2 regions of the Caballeronia sp. INML2 genome follow, and region 1 is predicted to be linked to the other one. Evidence: riboswitches for the same ligand, from Rfam matches in the RefSeq annotation. Region 1 holds a riboswitch; the other holds the start of a gene.
What was found. Region 1 has a riboswitch for thiamine pyrophosphate ahead of thiC (phosphomethylpyrimidine synthase ThiC). Riboswitches for the same ligand answer to the same signal wherever they lie in the genome.

Region 1 (8,746 bases):
AGGCGGCGAGCACGATCAGTTGCAACAGATTGGCGGGTGACATAACAGGGCGGACTTCGGGATGCTCATCAAAAGTCCGCGCATGTTAGCACCGCGCTCATACCGATAAAACGCCCGCCGAACGAAAGCGCAAGAAGCGGGAGAAAGGCGCCGCGATTTCAATGCGGCGGAATCATCCACGTCAGCACGTTCTGCTGCAGCCACACGAGCACGCCGAGCACGATCGTGAGCAGGATCGAATGCTTGAATGTGCGCGCGAAGACGAGACCTTCCTTGCCTTTGAGTTCGGTCGTCGCCACGCCGGTCGAGATGTTTTGCGGCGAGATCATCTTGCCCATCACGCCGCCCGACGAGTTGGTCGCCGCCATCAGCACCGGGTTCAGATTCAGCTGGTTCGCCGCGACCACCTGCAGATTGCCGAAGAGCGCATTGCCCGACGTGTCGCTGCCCGAGAGGAACACCGCCACCCAGCCGAGGAACGCGGACACGAGCGGGAAGAACGGCCCGACAGACGCCACGCCCAGACCCAGCGTGTAGTTCATGCCCGAGTAGTTCATCAGATAAGCGAGGCCGACGATCGTCGCGACCGTCAGAATGGCGATGCGCGTCTGCACCCACGTATCCACGATCGCCGCGCCGTACTCGCGCGCGGGCAACTTCACGAGGAGCGCCGTGATGATCGACGCCACCAGAATCGCGGTGCCGGTCGCGAGCGGCTGGAAGTCCCAGATCGCGCCGTACGGCTGCTTATAGAGCGTGATATAGACGGCCTTGTCGAGTCCGGGCCACGCGACCTTGACGTCGCCGATCAGGAAAATCTTGAGCACCGTCCACACGATCACGACCGCCGACACGACGATCCACGGCACCCAGCCGTGGCCGCCCGAAAGCGCCGCGCGCTTGTCGTCTTTATCGCCGAGGCGCTCGACGTTTACGGCGAAGCGCTCGTCGGCGACGGGCTTCCACACGCGCAGGAACGCGATCGTCAGAATCAGCGAGACGAGCGAGGAGAGCACGTCGGTCAGCGCATAGCTGATGTAGTTCGACGTCACGAACTGCGTGAGCGCGAACGCGCCCCCGGAGACGAGCAGCACGGGCCAGACGCGCGTCATGTTGCGAAAGCCTGCGTAGATGCCGATCACGTAGAACGGCAGGAAGAACGCGAAGAACGGCAACTGGCGGCCGACCATTTTCGCGAGGGCGTCGGTCGGCAGGTGCGTGACCGCGCCGAGCACGGTGATCGGCACGCCGAGCGCGCCGAACGCGACCGGCGCCGTGTTGAAGATCAGCGTGAAGGTGAGCGCTTCCAGCGTCGGGAAGCCGAGCAGAATCAGCAGCGAGCTCGTGATGGCGATCGGCGTGCCGAAGCCCGAGATGCCTTCGAGCAGCGCGCCGAACGAGAAGCCGATCACCACCAGCACGATGCGCCGGTCGTTCGGGAGGTTGTCGACCATCCACAGACGAAACGCTTCGAAACGCCCCGAGCGTTGCGCGACGTTGTAGAGCAGGATCGCGGCGAAGACGATCCACATGACGGGCCACAGCGCAAAGACGGCGCCGGCCGCGACCGAATCGAGCGCGAGCCCGGCCGGGAAACGCCAGCCCGCCACGGCGATCACGAACGCGAGAATCAATCCGGCGAGCGATGCCTGCCACGCGGGGCGGCGCGCCCAGCCCAGCAGCACGAGCACGAGGATGATCGGCAGCGCGGCGACGATAAAGGACGCGAACAGCGAATTGGCGATCGGGGTGAGTAGCTGGTGAAACATCAGGGTCTCCTTCTCTTTGTCATGAGCCGAAGCGGCGCGAAGCAAAGCCGCGATGCGCGTGGAGTTTGATGTTCAGCAGGAGTCGGCCGCCGACTTAAGCAAACGCATAAACGCGCCCACTAAGAATAGGGCGCGAACGGCCTGCGTCAAGTCGTGAATGCCGGTTATTGCGGCGTGGGCGTAGGGCGCGGGCGTGACGAAGCGCGCCGCTTGGGGCGCGTCGTCGATGCGCGAGTGGCGCGGGAGCGTGCGTAAGTGGCGGGCGTCAGCCTTTGGCGACCGCATCGGGCGCGCGATCGTCAGGGCCGGCAGGAGGCGTCTGGCGGAACACCCACACGGTCAACAGGCCGAGCGAGGCAAGCATCCACAGCAAAAAAAACATAAAGGCCATCATGTCCGATCCCCCGATACGGAAAGTGCGCCGATGATGCGCGCGAAGTTTTGCTGCTAGGTGCTTGGATCGCCATTGCGGCGTGGCGAATAGGGGACCTATGTAGCCAGAACTGTGCCAATCGTCTGGCGAAATGTGCCGAAGCCTTGTCGGATAAGGAAAGTGTCCGGGCGCACAGTCGCGCAATCCGCGCGCGAAGGCGTGTGCGCGTCAGAAAATGTTGCAGCCCTGTTACGGGGCGACGGAAAAAACGATTTTCCGTCGCATGTCGCGCGCGCCGACGCGCGGCACCGCGCTCAGTGGCCGTGGCCGCCGCCACCATGCCAGCTGCCGCCGCCGCCGTGCCATCCGCCTCCGCCATGCCCGCCATGCCCGCCGTGGCCGTGCCAACCGCCGCCGTGCCCGCCGTGGCCCCAGCAGCAACCGCCGCCGCCCCAATAACCGAATCCAAACGAGACCGCCGGATAGCCGTAGCCATAGCGGTAATAAGCCGGGTAAGCGGCGTACGGCGGATAGTACGGATAAGGGTACGGATAGGTCTGGTAGTAGTCGGAATAGGGCGAGCCGACTGCGTACTCGTATTGCGGCGGAAGGGTGGCAGGCGACGAAGCGACGGCCGCACCCGACGCCGGCACCGTGAATTCGCGCTGCGTGTAGATCGCGCTGGTGACGGGATAGGATGGATAAGCCGGATAGCCGTAAGGGTAATAACACCCGCTCAGAAGAAGCCCGACGGCGAGCGCGGCGGCGGCCGTTACGAGTCCGGGAATGCTGCGGGCGGAAATCATGATGCTGCTCCTTGCACTACGGCTGGCCGGACTCCGGGATCGATAAAAATCGAACGGTCCGTCAAGAAACAGCTTAGGCCAACGATGAGGGGCAAGCGTCCGGCGTCATGTGACAAAGCATTACCGAAGCGTTTTTCTGTAACAAATTTGAAACGGCGGACTCTTTTATGGCGGCGAAGCGGAACACTTCGCCGCACAGGCAACGGTTTCGCTACTTGCCGACCTGATTCCCGATGATGCCCCCAACGGCGGCGCCGCCCAGCGTCGAAAGTGCGCTGCCGCCGATCACCGCTCCGCCGGCCGCGCCGACGCCAGCGCCGATGGCGGTATCCCGTTGACGCGTGGTCATGTCGCTACAAGCGGTCAATCCTCCCAGAAACGCAACGACCACTGCAGCGGCGCCGATCTGTTTGATGTTTTTCATGTCGACTCTCCAATTCGATGATGAGATGAATCGGCTCCGGTTCGCCCGCGACTACGCGCGACGCGGTGCAACCGTTTCGGCGTCGGCCCAAAGGGGGGCCGCCATGTTTTCGCCGGTTCGTGCACATCTCCAGCAGAAAAGGTGCCTGAATCGTCAGATCAATCTTTCCTCCAGGCGCGACAAGACATTGCGCCCGGTCCCCATAAAAAAACGGCCTTTCGCACGCGCTGTGCGAAAGGCCGTTGTCAGCCAAAAATGAGCATCAGGTCGGCTGATAGATTTCCGAGCCCTTTCTCACGAATTCGATCGCCTTCGTCTCCATGCCTTTGGCGAGCGCCTCGTTTTCGCTCAAGCCCTGCTTCGCGGCGAAATCGCGTACGTCCTGCGTGATCTTCATCGAGCAGAAATGCGGGCCGCACATCGAGCAGAAGTGCGCGACTTTGGCCGAATCCTTCGGCAGGGTTTCGTCGTGGAATTCGCGCGCCTTGTCCGGATCGAGGCCAAGGTTGAACTGGTCTTCCCAACGGAACTCGAAACGCGCCTTGGACAGCGCGTTATCGCGAACTTGCGCGCCCGGATGACCCTTCGCCAGATCCGCCGCGTGCGCCGCGAGCTTGTAGGTGATGATGCCTTCCTTGACGTCGTCCTTGTTCGGCAGGCCGAGGTGTTCCTTCGGCGTGACGTAGCAGAGCATCGCCGTGCCGAACCAGCCGATCATCGCCGCGCCGATGCCCGACGTGATGTGGTCGTATCCCGGCGCGATGTCCGTGGTCAGCGGCCCGAGCGTGTAGAAGGGCGCCTCGTCGCACCATTCCAGTTGCAGGTCCATGTTCTCCTTGATGAGCTGCATCGGCACATGGCCGGGGCCTTCGATCATCACCTGCACGTCGTGCTTCCAGGCGACCTGCGTCAGTTCGCCGAGGGTCTTGAGCTCGCCGAGCTGCGCTTCGTCGTTGGCGTCGTAGATCGAGCCGGGGCGCAGGCCGTCGCCGAGCGAGAACGAGACATCGTATTGCTTCATGATTTCGCAGATGTCTTCGAAGTGCTCGTAGATGAAACTTTCCTTGTGATGCGCGAGGCACCACTTCGCCATGATCGAGCCGCCGCGCGACACGATGCCCGTCATGCGGTTGGCCGTCAGCGGCACGTATTGCAGGCGCACGCCCGCATGAATCGTGAAGTAATCGACGCCTTGCTCCGCCTGCTCGATCAGCGTGTCGCGGAAGATTTCCCACGTCAGGTCCTCGGCCTTGCCGTTGACCTTTTCGAGCGCCTGATAGATCGGCACGGTGCCGATCGGCACCGGCGAATTGCGGATGATCCACTCGCGCGTTTCATGAATGTGCTTGCCCGTCGAGAGATCCATGACCGTGTCGCCGCCCCAGCGGATCGCCCACGTCATCTTGTCGACTTCCTCGCCGATGGAGGAGGTCACCGCCGAATTGCCGATGTTCGCGTTGATCTTCACGAGGAAGTTGCGTCCGATGATCATCGGCTCGCTTTCCGGGTGATTGATGTTCGCCGGGATGATCGCGCGGCCGCGCGCCACTTCCTCGCGCACGAATTCGGGTGTGATTGCCTGGAGCCCGTCCTTGCCGAACGCCGCCGCGCCGAACGCCTGGCCGGGGTGCTGGCGGCCCATCATGGCCGCGAGCTTTTCGCCGTTCGGGCCGCTCTTCTTCAGGCTTTCGAGATATTCGGCGCGCCGCTGGTTCTCGCGGATCGCGATGTACTCCATCTCCGGCGTGATGATGCCCTGCCGTGCGTAGTGCATCTGCGAGACGTTCTTTCCGGCCACCGCGCGACGCGGATGGCGATGCAGGTCGGGGAAGCGCAGTTCGGCCGTCTTCGGATCGGCGGCGCGCTCGCGGCCGAATTCGCTCGACAGTCCCGCGAGCTCCTCCGTGTCGCCGCGACGCTCGATCCACGCGCGGCGCAGCGCGGGCAAGCCCGAGCGGATGTCGATCTTCGCGTCCGGGTCGGTGTACGGGCCGGACGTGTCGTACACGTACACCGGCGGATTCTTCTCGCCGCCGAAGCCGTCGGGGGTGTCCGATTGCGTGATTTCGCGCATCGGCACGCGGATGTCGGGCGTCGAGCCGGTCACGTAGACCTTGCGCGAGTTCGGCAGCGGCGCGATGGCGGCGGCATCGACGACGGCATTCTCGGACAGGAATTTCGGGTTGGCATTCATGTGGCTGTCTCTCCTGTGTGGGACGGTTTTATCCGGACTCGACGCGGACGAACGCCGTCGAGCTCGGCTGATTCAGGAGCTAAACAGGGAGGAACGAGATGGAAAGGTACGGGTCCGGAAGAAGTGGTCTGGATGCTGCGAACCATGGAACCCGAACGCTTCCCTGCGCTGGCATTATCCAGATCAGGTTCAAAGGGTATTTCTCACCCACGCCACACGAAGCGATTTCGTCGAATGAGCCGATGATCGAAATCACGATGTGCAACGCAGGACCCCCGCGTTAGCAGCCGACACGTTACACCGCGGCGTGGCGTCTTGGCAACCATTCGTAAAGTTGTGCAATCGCGTTCCGTGCTTACTGCATAATGTCGAGCGCCGCGAATTCTCGGGGTTTTCCCGGGGATTGCGCGGTCTCTCCTCGCGCAATCCGCACTTCCTTCGTTCCGTCATGTCGTCCAGTCTGGTAGTTGCCGCAGCGTCTGTCCCGGTCTCTTTCGCAGTCATCCGGCGCGCAGCCGTCGCGGAGTAATGCATGTCCGCTCTGCCGCCGCCGCGCCTGCCGTTCAGTTTCCCCGACCGCTTTCCGTTTCGTGCGCCGCGCTCCTTCAAAGGGCAAGTCGCGCTCGCGCTGGCCGTCGTGTATCTCGTGTGGGGCTCGACGTATCTCGGGATTCATCTGTCGCTCGAATCGTTCCCGCCGCTCATGCTCGGCGGCCTGCGAAACCTGTGCGCCGGGGTCGGGCTCTTCGCGATCGCCGTGCATCGCAAGGCGGTGTGGCCGAGCGCGCGGGAAGTGCGCAATGCGGCGATCGTCGGCACTTTGCTGGAGGGCTTGTCGAGCGGGATGATGGCCTACGGCATGCGCACGGTGGGCACCGGCACGGCGGCGGTGATGGTAGCCACCGTGCCGCTCTTCGCGACGATCTTCACCGCGCTCAGCGGGCGCGGCGTCGCGAGAGGCGAATGGTTCGCGGTGGCGCTCGGTCTCATCGGCATCGTGCTGCTGAACCACGGCGATCCTTCTCCGAGTTCGACTGTCGGCACGCTGGCGATTCTGTGCGCCGCGATTTTCTGGGCGGGCGGCGCGCATCTGGCGACGCGTCTGCGGCAGCCGTCGGATCTGCTCATGTCGACGGCCTTGCAGATCGGCCTGGGCGGGCTGATCGCGACGGCGATCGCGCTGGCGTCGGGCGAGCGTCTGACGCACATGAGCGCCGGCGCGGGATTTTCGTTCGTGTATCTCGTGGTGATCGGATCGATGGCTGCATATGTCGCGTATAACTTTCTGATTCGCAATACGAGCACGATTGTCGCGACGAGTTGTCTTTATGTGAATCCGGTGGTCGCGGTCATGTTGGGCGCGTTGTTGCTCGGCGAAGTCGTCACGCAGTGGACCGTGATTGCGACGGTCGTTATTTTGCTTTCCGTGGGGCTTTCTTTTTGGTTCGATTATCGGCGGCGGGGGCTGGCTTGACAGACTTCTTGCCGAAGAGCGCGTAATCGTCGCGAGTCCGTAATCGCTGGGCTGGGTGTCCGTATCGCGGCGCGGATATTTGGGCGCTCCCGAACTTCTATCTTCGGACCATCAGGGTGAAACAATCTGTCTTCGTACTTGCCCGCGCGCCGAGCGCCGGACAGAATCAGCGGCCAGAGCGCGTCGCGGAGCCGTTTTTTCACCGACGTTAACGCTCGCGCGTCGTTTGAGAACCATCGCCGCTATTGCGCGCGGCAGGGGTACGCACACGAATACGTCGGTGCGAGCGCGATCGGCTGGTTGCAAATGCGCATGATCCTGAAATACCAGGTGTTGTTGCGGACCCTGCGTGCCTGCGCCGAGGGCGATCTTGCTGACGCAAGACTCCCTGCTTTTGACCGATATCCGATGCGAAACGCTGATGGAGGATCGCAGCTCAGCAGGTGGTCGCCAAATTCGCGGACAAGTCGTCCGTCTACTCGAACGGCGGCGATCAAGATCTTTTCATTCACGTAATGCGGCGCAATGGCATGGCCGCCGAAGACGAGTTACTCGATTGCACGACGCTCAACACGCCTAATCAGCTTCAGACGCCCACGAGCTTCATGGTGCACTACATGGGTATGTGGCCCGTCCTTCGCGCACTGGTGACGCATCATGGCGAACAGATGAGTCTAGAGCTTGACGCGAGCCGTCGAAGGCATATCCGGAAGGCGCGCTCAAGCGTTCGTGCGTCGGACTGCCGTTTAAGCGCAGAATGCGCTTCGCCCTCGTTGGGCACCCGGCCTAATACATCGGTTCCTCCTCTGCCTTATACACCTGTCGAACGGCTCGCCATTGAGTGACGAAATCGCGAAACTGTTTCATGGGACGTTCCCGGCGAACGCTTGGTCGTAAAAAACCCCTAAAAGATCTTGGCGATTAGGCGGTCCGTGAACAGGCTGATGGCACGTTGCCCCCGTTAATGCAAGCCGCCATTTATAACGAAATGCGCTAATGCCTAAAAGGCAGGCAGATTGGTAAAAAAGGAAGAGATGAGGCCCTCCTTTCAATCGTCTCTCTATAATGCTGGATCGGCAATCAAATAGTAATGCTAACTAATGTTAATCACATAAGACATCTGAATCAGCTGATGAAGAGCCATAAAAAAGCGCACAGTCGCACAGGGATCGAAACCGACAACTGTCTTTTGCAATGAAGTGATTTAACTCACTCAGGTTTGCGTTATTCAATTTATGCTGCGATAAGAGATGAGTTCGGACAGCACCGTCGCACCAAGACGATCGCCTTCAATAGCGAGCTAGGCGCAATCGGCAGGATGAGGCCCTGACGTCGCAGCATCACTGTAACACAGCACGGTTTCAGTTCATGGCCCGAAGATCTTAAACACTCAAGGCTGGAAAGTGATTTTCGCGTGAGCGAAAAGAATGCTGCATTTGGCGACCACTTCGCCGGGAGCCGAACGCAGCGCAGTGTAAATCAAATTAACTATTAAAAGGATTTAATCATGGGGTTCTGTTCTTTCCGATTCAAGCCGGTAACGGTGGCGATCCTCGGCAGCATCGCGGTGCTCGCGACGGCAAACGTCTCGGCTGGCACGATCATAGGTTTTAATAATTGGGTGGAATCGTCCGTCACGCGCGATGGTCTCAACGTTATTGGCGATAACAGTTACATAGGTTCAAGCGGAGTAATGATTGGCGACG
Region 2 (8,746 bases), on a different contig from region 1:
GGCGGCGATACGGGTTCCGACTGTGTGGGCACGTCGAATCGTCACGGCGCAAAGAGCGTGGCGCAGTTCGAACTGCTCGCGCAGCCGCCCGAGGAAGAGAACAAGCCGCTCGTCTGGCCGTATTGGCCGATCAAGCTGCGCACGTCGTCGTCGCATGAGGAAGGTTGCGATCGCGACTGGTCCGTGGCGACGAAGCGCTTCGAAGGCAAGAACGGCAAGGTCGAGAAGCTGATCGCGGTGCGCGTCGAGTGGAAGGGCGGCAAGATGCAGGAAGTGCCGAATTCCGAATTCGAACTGAAGGCCGATCTCGTGCTGCTCGCGATGGGCTTTACGCAGCCGGTTTCGCCGGTGCTGGAGGCGTTCGGCGTCGAGAAGGATGCGCGCGGGAATGTGCGTGCCGCAACCGAAGGCGACAAGGCGTATTACACATCGGCGGACAAGGTGTTCACGGCGGGTGACATGCGCCGTGGTCAGTCACTGGTCGTCTGGGCGATTCGCGAAGGACGTCAGTGCGCGCGATCGGTCGATGCGTATCTGATGGGGTCGAGCGAGTTGCCGCGATAAGGCGCCGGGCATCGATGCGAAGGCCACGCGGTTGCGTGGCCTTTTTGTTTTGGCTGCGGCGCGGATCAAACCTCCGCCATCGCCCGCTCGATCTCGATCTTGTAGTCATGGAACATCGCCACCGACTCGCGATGCGCCACGCTCAGAATCGCCGCCTTCGGCAGCCGCTCGACGAGCGTGTTGTAGATATGCAGTTCGTTCTCGGCGTCGAGCGCGCTGGTCGCTTCATCGAGGAACACGAAGTCGGGCTTGTGGAGCAGTACGCGCGCCGCGGCGAGACGCTGCTGCTCGCCCGGCGACAGGCTCCGCGCCCAGTGCGCGCTTTCGTCCAGCCGATCCGCATAAGCTTCGAGATTGCACATGCGCAGCACTTCGCGCGATTCGTCGTCGCTGAAGGTGCCGCCGGGCGACGGATACGAAAGCGCCGCACGCAGCGTCCCGATCGGCAGATAGCTCATCTGCGGGATGAACATCATCTTTGCGTCGACGGGCGCGTCGATCGTGCCGTCGCCGAACGGCCACAAGCCCGCCAGCGCGCGCATCAACGTGCTCTTGCCCGATCCCGACGGCCCGACGACGAGCCAGCGCGAGCCCGGCTCGATCGACACGTTCGCCACGCGCGAGAGCGGCGTACCGTTGGGAAGCGCGAGCATGAGGCCGTTCGTCGTGAGCGACGGCGTGCTCGTGTAGTGCAGGTTGATGCCCCCGTGCTCCGTCGCCGGCGACGTTTCCTCGCGGATATGCGTCGAGCGCATCACGCGCTTGAATTCGCGCAGACGGTTGACGGTGGCGCGCCATTCGACCAACGTCGAATAACTGTTGATGAACCATGAAAACGAATCGCTGACCGTGCCGAACGCTGATGAAATCTGCATCAGCACGCCGAACGAAAACGCGCCCGCGAAGTAGCGCGGCGCGGCGACCATGATCGGAAAGATGATCGCGATCTGTCCGTAGAAGCTCAACACGAAAGTCATGCGCTTCGTGTACTTCATGATGAGCCACCAGTTGTCGCGGATGCGCTGGAAGATGGTCTTTGCGTTGGCGGTTTCGGTGGAGATGCCATCGTAGAACGCGATCTGCTCGGCGTTTTCGCGCACGCGAATCAGCCCGAAGCGAAAATCCGCTTCGACTTTCTGCTGCTGATAGTTGATCGACACGAGCGGATGCCCGACCTTCTGGATGATCAGCGAACCGAGAATCGCGTAGAGCGCGGCGGCCCACACCATGTAGCCGGGAATCGTGACCGGTGTGGCGCCGAGCGAGAAGGTGAGCGCGCCCGCGATGGTCCAGAGAATCGTGATGAAGGTAACGAGTGTGACGAGCGTCGAAAGCAGGTCGAGGGACAGCGAAAGCGTGGTGGTGGCGAAGGACTGCAGGTCGTCGGAAATACGCTGGTCGGGGTTGTCGGCGAGGCGATCGCGCTCGATGCGATAGAACGCCTTGTCGCCGAGCCATTGCTCCAGAAACCTGTTGGTGAGCCACTGCCGCCAGCGAAACGCGAGCATCTGCCGCAGATAACGCCCGTACACCGCGAGCAGGATGTACGCGAACGCGAGGCCCGTGAAGATCAGCAGCAGATGAGGAAAGTCCCTGACGTTCTTGTTCTGCAGCGCGTTATAGAAGTCGGCGTTCCAGCTATTGAGCCGGACATTGATCCACACGACCGTCATGTTGATCGCGATGATCGCGACGAGCAGACCCCACGCGACACCGCGCTCCTCGGAAATCCAGTACGGCTTGATGAGGCTCCACGCCGAGACTTCGTCGGCCTTCTGCTGTGTGCTTTCGGTACGAATGTTGGTCATGAGCTTCCTGCTGATGCGCCCCGGGGCGCCCGATTGTTACGTCCGCGGCCAGGTCGCGCGCGCTTTTTCCGGCCCCGCGAATTGTTCCGGGATTGTCTTAACGTCCGCTTAATTTCGCGCGATCGTGCGGCGAACCGTGTTCGCGGCATTGTGCCAGAGTGCCGGCGCGGGCGATAAAAGGCGGGCAATCCCGGTTTGCAGCGCCTTCGCCTTTCATGTTTTAATGATCCTCGACGAAACAGGGGTGCTTCGCGCGCATCGGCGGCCGGAACGGTCGGCAGCGCGGCGAGGCTGAGAGAGACCCTTTGCACCCGATCCGGGTAATACCGGCGAGGGAAGTTTCCGGAGAACGCGCGAGTCACGCGCCATTCCTCCAGTCTCTTCCAGTATTTTCTTTCCGCCCGGCACGTTTCATCCATGCCGAGCCGGTCTCTCCGCTGATTTCGTCCTTGTGATGCGGCGCCGCGCCCGCACGGTCGAGATCGCGTACTTCGTCTCCTCGTACAGTGCAGCGTCGCGCCCTTTGGAGACAGCGAATTGAACAGGATCGAACAGGGCGCACCGCGCCGGGAGGATTTCGCCGTCGTCGGCGGCGGGCTCGTCGGGCGGCTCATCGCCTGGCAACTCGCTGGCGCGGGCCATGACGTCGCGCTCTACGAACGCGGCGACGCAGCGGGCACGCAGTCGGCTGCGTGGGTCGCCGCCGCGATGCTAGCGCCGCTCGCCGAGGCGGCGAGCGCGGAGCCGCTCGTCGTCGGGCTCGGGGCGGCGTCGCTCGAACGCTGGCCGCGTCTCATCGCGCAATTGCCCGAGCCGGTCTTCTTTCAGCGCAACGGAACGCTCGTCGTCTGGCACGGCGCGGATCGCGCGGAGGCGCCGCTGTTCGAGCGCCGCTTGCGCGCCAATTCGCCCGCCGACTTGCTCGATGGCGGGTTCGTCAAGCTCGCGGGCGCGCAGGTCGCGCAAGCCGAACCGGCACTGGGAACGCGCTTCGCGCAGGGCTGGCTGCTGCCGAACGAGGGTCAGCTGGATAACCGGCAGGCCTTGAGCGCGCTCGCGGCCGGCCTCACGGCGCGCGGCGTGCGCACATACTGGAACACGCCGGTCGACGCCATGCCCGACGCCCGCTGGATCATCGATTGCCGCGGCTTGGGCGCAAAACCCGCGTGGCCCGCACTGCGCGGCATCCGGGGCGAAGTCGCGCGCGTGCATGCGCCGGGCATTGGGCTTTCGCGGCCCGTGCGGTTGCTGCATCCGCGCTATCCGCTCTATATCGCGCCCAAGGAGAACGATCTGTACGTGATCGGCGCGACGGAAGTGGAAGGAGAAGACATGTCGCCCGTAAGCGTGCGCTCGGCGCTGGAACTGCTGAGCGCCGCTTTCGCCGTGCATCCGGGCTTCGGCGAGGCGCGCATCCTTGAACTGAATTCGCATTGCCGGCCGACCTTGCCGGATCATCGGCCGGCCATCGTCTGGGACGGGGCGCGGACCGTGCGCGTGAACGGCCTGTACCGCCACGGCTTCATGATCGCGCCCGAAGTCGCGGATGTGGCGAGCTGTCTAGCGGAGGCGCTCGTTTCTGGCGACGTCGCCGATGCCGGGACCTTCGCCGATTTCCGCGGCGCCGCGCGCTGGCCCGAGCTGCTGCACGGCGCGTTCTCGGTCGCGCCCGCGCTGTCGCATTGAGCAAGAGACCAAAGCCATGAACATCCATATCAATCAGCGCGTCTTCGATTTGCCCGACGACGTCACCGTCACTCAAGCGCTCGCCGCATTCGGCGCGAAGCCGCCATTCGCAGTCGCCTTGAACGGCCAGTTCGTGGCGCGCGGCGAGCACGCCACGAAAACGCTCGCCGCCGGCGACAAGCTCGATGTCGTGTCGCCCGTCGCGGGCGGCTGAACTCCGAACCGAAGGATCGAATCATGACCATCTCCACCGCCGACGTTCTCACGCTCTACGGCGAGACCTTTCCGAGCCGCGTGCTGCTCGGCACCTCGCGTTATCCGTCGCTGCAATCGCTTTCCGACTCCATCGACGCCGCTCGGCCAGGCATGGTCACGGTCGCGTTGCGCCGCCAGTCGGAAACGGGCGAAGCCGGCTTTTTCGATGTTTTGAAGCGCCACGGCGTCGCACTGCTTCCCAACACGGCCGGCTGCCAGAGCGTCGACGAGGTGCTCACGACCGCCCGCATGGCGCGCGAAGTCTTCGAGACGCCCTGGATCAAGCTGGAGCTGATCGGCGACGATTACACGCTGCAGCCCGATCCGATCGGCCTCGTCGAAGCGGCGGCGAAGCTGATTCGAGAGGGCTTCAAGGTGCTGCCGTATTGCACGGAGGACCTGGTGATCGGCCGGCGTCTGCTCGATGCGGGCTGCGAGGCGCTGATGCCGTGGGGCGCGCCGATCGGCACCGGTAAAGGCGTCACCAATCCGTACGGGCTGCGCACGCTGCGCGAGCGGCTGCCGGATGTGCCGCTGATCGTCGATGCCGGTCTCGGTGTGCCGTCGCACGCCTGCCAGGTGATGGAATGGGGCTTCGACGGCGTGCTGCTCAATACGGCGGTATCGCAGGCGACTTTCCCGCCGCAGATGGCGCGAGCCTTCGCGCTCGGCGTCGAAGCGGGACGCACGGCATTCCTCGCCGGGCCGATGGCCGAGCGCGACAGCGCGCAGGCGAGCACGCCGGTCGTCGGCATGCCGTTCTGGCATCAGGACGGAGGCGCGGCATGAGCTTGCTGAATCACGAAGTTTTCTGGCCGCCCGCCGACGAGTTGATCGAAGTCGCCGAGCGGATTCGCGCGCGTCTCGGCGAATGGCCCGCGGCTGAAACGCGCTGGCGCATTTGCCTGACCGCGCCGGAATCGCCGAAGGCCGGCGATCTGATCGTTATCGAGGCGCACGACGCGGACGCCGCCCGGCTCGCACAAAGCGGCGCGGCCGTGCTCGATGCACGCGAAGGGCGGGTCACGCTGTATCGCGGCGACGAACGCTTCGCGCTGGAAGGCGAATGGGCCGACGATTGGCTGGCCGCTCTGGCCGCTTTCCTCGATTGCAACTTCGAACCGCACGATGCGCTCACGCTCGCGCTCGCCTGGCGCGCGGGCGACGAGAACAAGGCCGACGCCTGGCCCGTCGATTTCGCGACGTTCCCGCGTGTCGCCGATCTGCCGGCGGCGCCCGAAGGCGGCTTTCCGGCTTGTCCTGATCGGCTCGGCCTGTATCCGGTGCTGCCGAGCGCGGACTGGGTCGAACGCGTGCTGGAGTTCGGCGTGCGGACCGCGCAATTGCGCCGCAAATCGACCAATACCGACGACTTGCGGCGCGAAATCGCACGCTCGGTCGAGGCAGGGCGCCGGCATGATGCGCAACTTTTCATCAACGATCACTGGCGCGAAGCGATCGCCGCGGGCGCGTACGGTGTGCATCTCGGCCAGGAAGACGTGCAGACGGCCGATCTGGGCGCGATCGCAAAGGCCGGCGTGCGACTCGGACTGTCGACGCACGGCTATTACGAGATGCTGCGCGCGCTGCATTTCAAGCCGAGCTATCTCGCGCTCGGCGCGGTTTTCCCGACCACGACCAAAGTCATGCCGACCAGGCCGCAAGGGCTCGCGCGGCTCAGACGCTACGTGCAACTTCTCTCGGGGCGCGTACCGCTCGTTGCGATCGGCGGAATCGACGCCGGCGTGATGCCGGACGTCCTCGCAACGGGCGTCGGCAGCGCGGCGGTCGTGCGCGCGGTCACCGAGGCGCCGGACGCGGCAGCGGCGGTCTCGTCGTTGCAACGAATGTTTGCTGGTCAACGGTAAAGAATCCCAAAGCGAAGGAGCGAGGACCTAGGCAAAGCACCGATTGCGCGCAGGCCCTATAATTCGGCCTCTTGCGTCAACGGAATCTCTTACCCAGTGCCTGCTTCTTCCGAGACTCTGCTAGAGCTGCGCGACGTCGATTTCGGCTACGGCGACCGGCTCGTACTGTCGAACCTGAACATGCGCTTCACGCGCGGTCAGGTGGTCGCGGTCATGGGCGGCTCAGGCTGCGGCAAAACCACGACCTTGCGTCTGGTCGGCGGCCTCGTGAAGGCGAGCCGCGGCCAGGTCATGTTCGACGGACAGGACGTCGGCGCGCAGACGCGCGATGGCCTGTACGCGCTGCGCCGAAAGATGGGCATGCTGTTCCAGTTCGGCGCGCTGTTCACCGACCAGACCGTGTTCGAGAACGTGGCGTTTCCGCTGCGCGAGCACACCGATCTGCCCGAAGCACTGGTCCGCGATCTCGTGCTGATGAAGCTGAACGCAGTCGGTTTGCGCGGCGCGCGCGATCTCGCGCCGTCGGAAATTTCGGGCGGCATGGCGCGCCGCGTGGCGCTCGCCCGCGCGATCGCGCTGGACCCCCAGCTCATGATGTACGACGAGCCGTTCGCCGGCCTCGATCCCATCTCGCTCGGCATCACGGCGCAACTCATTCGCACGATCAACGACGCGCTCGGCGCAACGTCCATTCTCGTCACGCACGACGTGCCTGAATCGTTCGCCATCGCCGACTACGTGTATTTCATCGCGAACGGCGGCATTCACGCCGAAGGCACGCCGGCGGAACTGCGCGCTTCGCAGGACCCGACCGTGCGGCAGTTCATCGACGGCACGCCGGACGGCCCGTTCAAGTTTCACTACGCGAGCACGTCGCTCGCCGCGGATTTCGGCATCGGAGGGCAGGCATGATCAGCGCGCTCGGACGCTGGGTGCTCGACGGTTTCGGCACCGCAGGCTACGCGACGCGCATGTTCCTGCGCCTCGTGTTCGAATTTTTCTCGCTGTTGCGGCGCCCGCGCCTCGTCACGAAACAGATCCACTTCGTCGGTAATTATTCGCTCGTCATCATCGCGGTGTCGGGATTGTTCGTCGGCTTCGTGCTCGGCTTGCAGGGCTACTACACGCTGAGCCGCTATGGCTCGGAGCAGGCGCTCGGCCTGCTCGTTGCGCTGTCGCTCGTGCGCGAGCTCGGGCCGGTCGTCACGGCGCTGCTGTTCGCGGGGCGCGCGGGCACGTCGCTCACCGCCGAAATCGGGCTCATGAAGGCAGGCGAGCAGCTCACCGCGATGGAAATGATGGCCGTCGACCCGCTCAAGGTGGTCGTCGCGCCGCGCATGTGGGCGGGCATCATCGCCATGCCGGTGCTGGCCGCCATTTTCAGCGCGGTCGGCATTATCGGCGGCTACGTCGTCGGCGTAATGCTGATCGGCGTCGATCCGGGCGCCTTCTGGTCGCAGATGCAAGGCGGCGTGGACGTGTGGCGTGATGTCGGCAATGGCGTCATCAAGAGCATCGTGTTCGGCTTCGCGGTGACGTTCATCGCGCTGTTCCAGGGCTACGAGGCGAAACCGACGCCTGAAGGCGTGTCGCGCGCGACGACGAAAACCGTCGTGTACGCGTCGCTCGCCGTACTCGGGCTCGATTTCCTGCTGACCGCATTGATGTTCAGCTAATGGACCAAGCGCAGGCGCCGGGCACGGCGCGGGCGTTGTGAAGGGCACAGACCGTCACGCGCCATCTGCGAAAAGATTCTCTTTGGGAAGACGATGAAAAAGACTGCTCTCGACTTTTGGGTCGGCCTCTTCGTGGTGCTCGGTTTCGTGGCGCTGCTCTTTCTCGCGCTGAAGGCGGGCAACATGAGCTCCCTGTCGTTCCAGCCAACCTACGCGGTGAAACTCAAGTTCGACAACATCGGCGGGCTCAAGGCGCGCGCGCCCGTCAAAAGCGCGGGCGTGACGGTCGGGCGCGTCGGCGGCATCGGCTTCGACTCGAACACCTATCAGGCCGTCGTCACGATCGATATCGACAAGCAGTACCAGTTTCCGAAGGACTCGTCCGCGAAGATCCTGACCTCGGGTCTGCTCGGTGAGCAGTACATCGGCCTCGAGCCGGGCGGCGACGATCAAATGCTGAAGAACGGCGACACCATCACGATGACGCAATCGGCCGTGGTCCTCGAAAATCTGATCGGCCAGTTCCTCTACAACAAGGCGGCGGATTCCGGCGCCTCGAAATCGTCGGCGGCGCCGGCAGCGCCCGCGCCCGCACCGGCTTTCCCGGGCGCGGCGAGCGCAATGGGCGCATCGGGTGCCACTGGGGCGAACGCCGCTTCGGCACCGGCTCAATAAGGAGAACAGCATGCAGGCGATGGGGATGCGGCGCGCAATCATCGTGGCGGGCGCAATCGCGCTCGCCGGCTGCGCGACGGTGACGACGCCGACCAAAGGGGACCCGCTCGAGAGCTACAACCGGACAATGTTCAAGATCAACGATACCGTCGATCAGTATGCGTTGAAGCCGGTGGCGAAGGGTTACGTGTGGGCGGTGCCGGAGCCGGTGCGC

Region 2: another riboswitch for thiamine pyrophosphate. It lies ahead of NCT32_RS12450 (FAD-dependent oxidoreductase); the one in region 1 lies ahead of thiC (phosphomethylpyrimidine synthase ThiC).

The regions. Positions count from the first base shown of each region.
Region 1 is NZ_JALQDH010000013.1:58,226-66,971, forward strand. It holds gene NCT32_RS04560 (DMT family transporter) at 1-43, opposite strand, end outside; gene NCT32_RS04565 (L-lactate permease) at 159-1,769, opposite strand; gene NCT32_RS37230 (hypothetical protein) at 2,035-2,163, opposite strand; gene NCT32_RS04570 (hypothetical protein) at 2,457-2,948, opposite strand; gene NCT32_RS04575 (glycine zipper 2TM domain-containing protein) at 3,160-3,372, opposite strand; gene thiC (phosphomethylpyrimidine synthase ThiC) at 3,635-5,566, opposite strand; TPP riboswitch at 5,709-5,853, opposite strand; gene NCT32_RS04585 (EamA family transporter) at 6,099-7,040, shown strand; gene NCT32_RS04590 (YadA-like family protein) at 8,548-8,746, shown strand, end outside.
Region 2 is NZ_JALQDH010000035.1:22,336-31,081, reverse strand. It holds gene NCT32_RS12460 (glutamate synthase subunit beta) at 1-564, shown strand, start outside; gene NCT32_RS12455 (ABC transporter ATP-binding protein/permease) at 630-2,372, opposite strand; TPP riboswitch at 2,603-2,727, shown strand; gene NCT32_RS12450 (FAD-dependent oxidoreductase) at 2,910-4,058, shown strand; gene thiS (sulfur carrier protein ThiS) at 4,075-4,272, shown strand; gene NCT32_RS12440 (thiazole synthase) at 4,296-5,102, shown strand; gene thiE (thiamine phosphate synthase) at 5,099-6,181, shown strand; gene NCT32_RS12430 (ABC transporter ATP-binding protein) at 6,278-7,093, shown strand; gene mlaE (lipid asymmetry maintenance ABC transporter permease subunit MlaE) at 7,090-7,857, shown strand; gene mlaD (outer membrane lipid asymmetry maintenance protein MlaD) at 7,951-8,532, shown strand; gene NCT32_RS12415 (VacJ family lipoprotein) at 8,543-8,746, shown strand, end outside.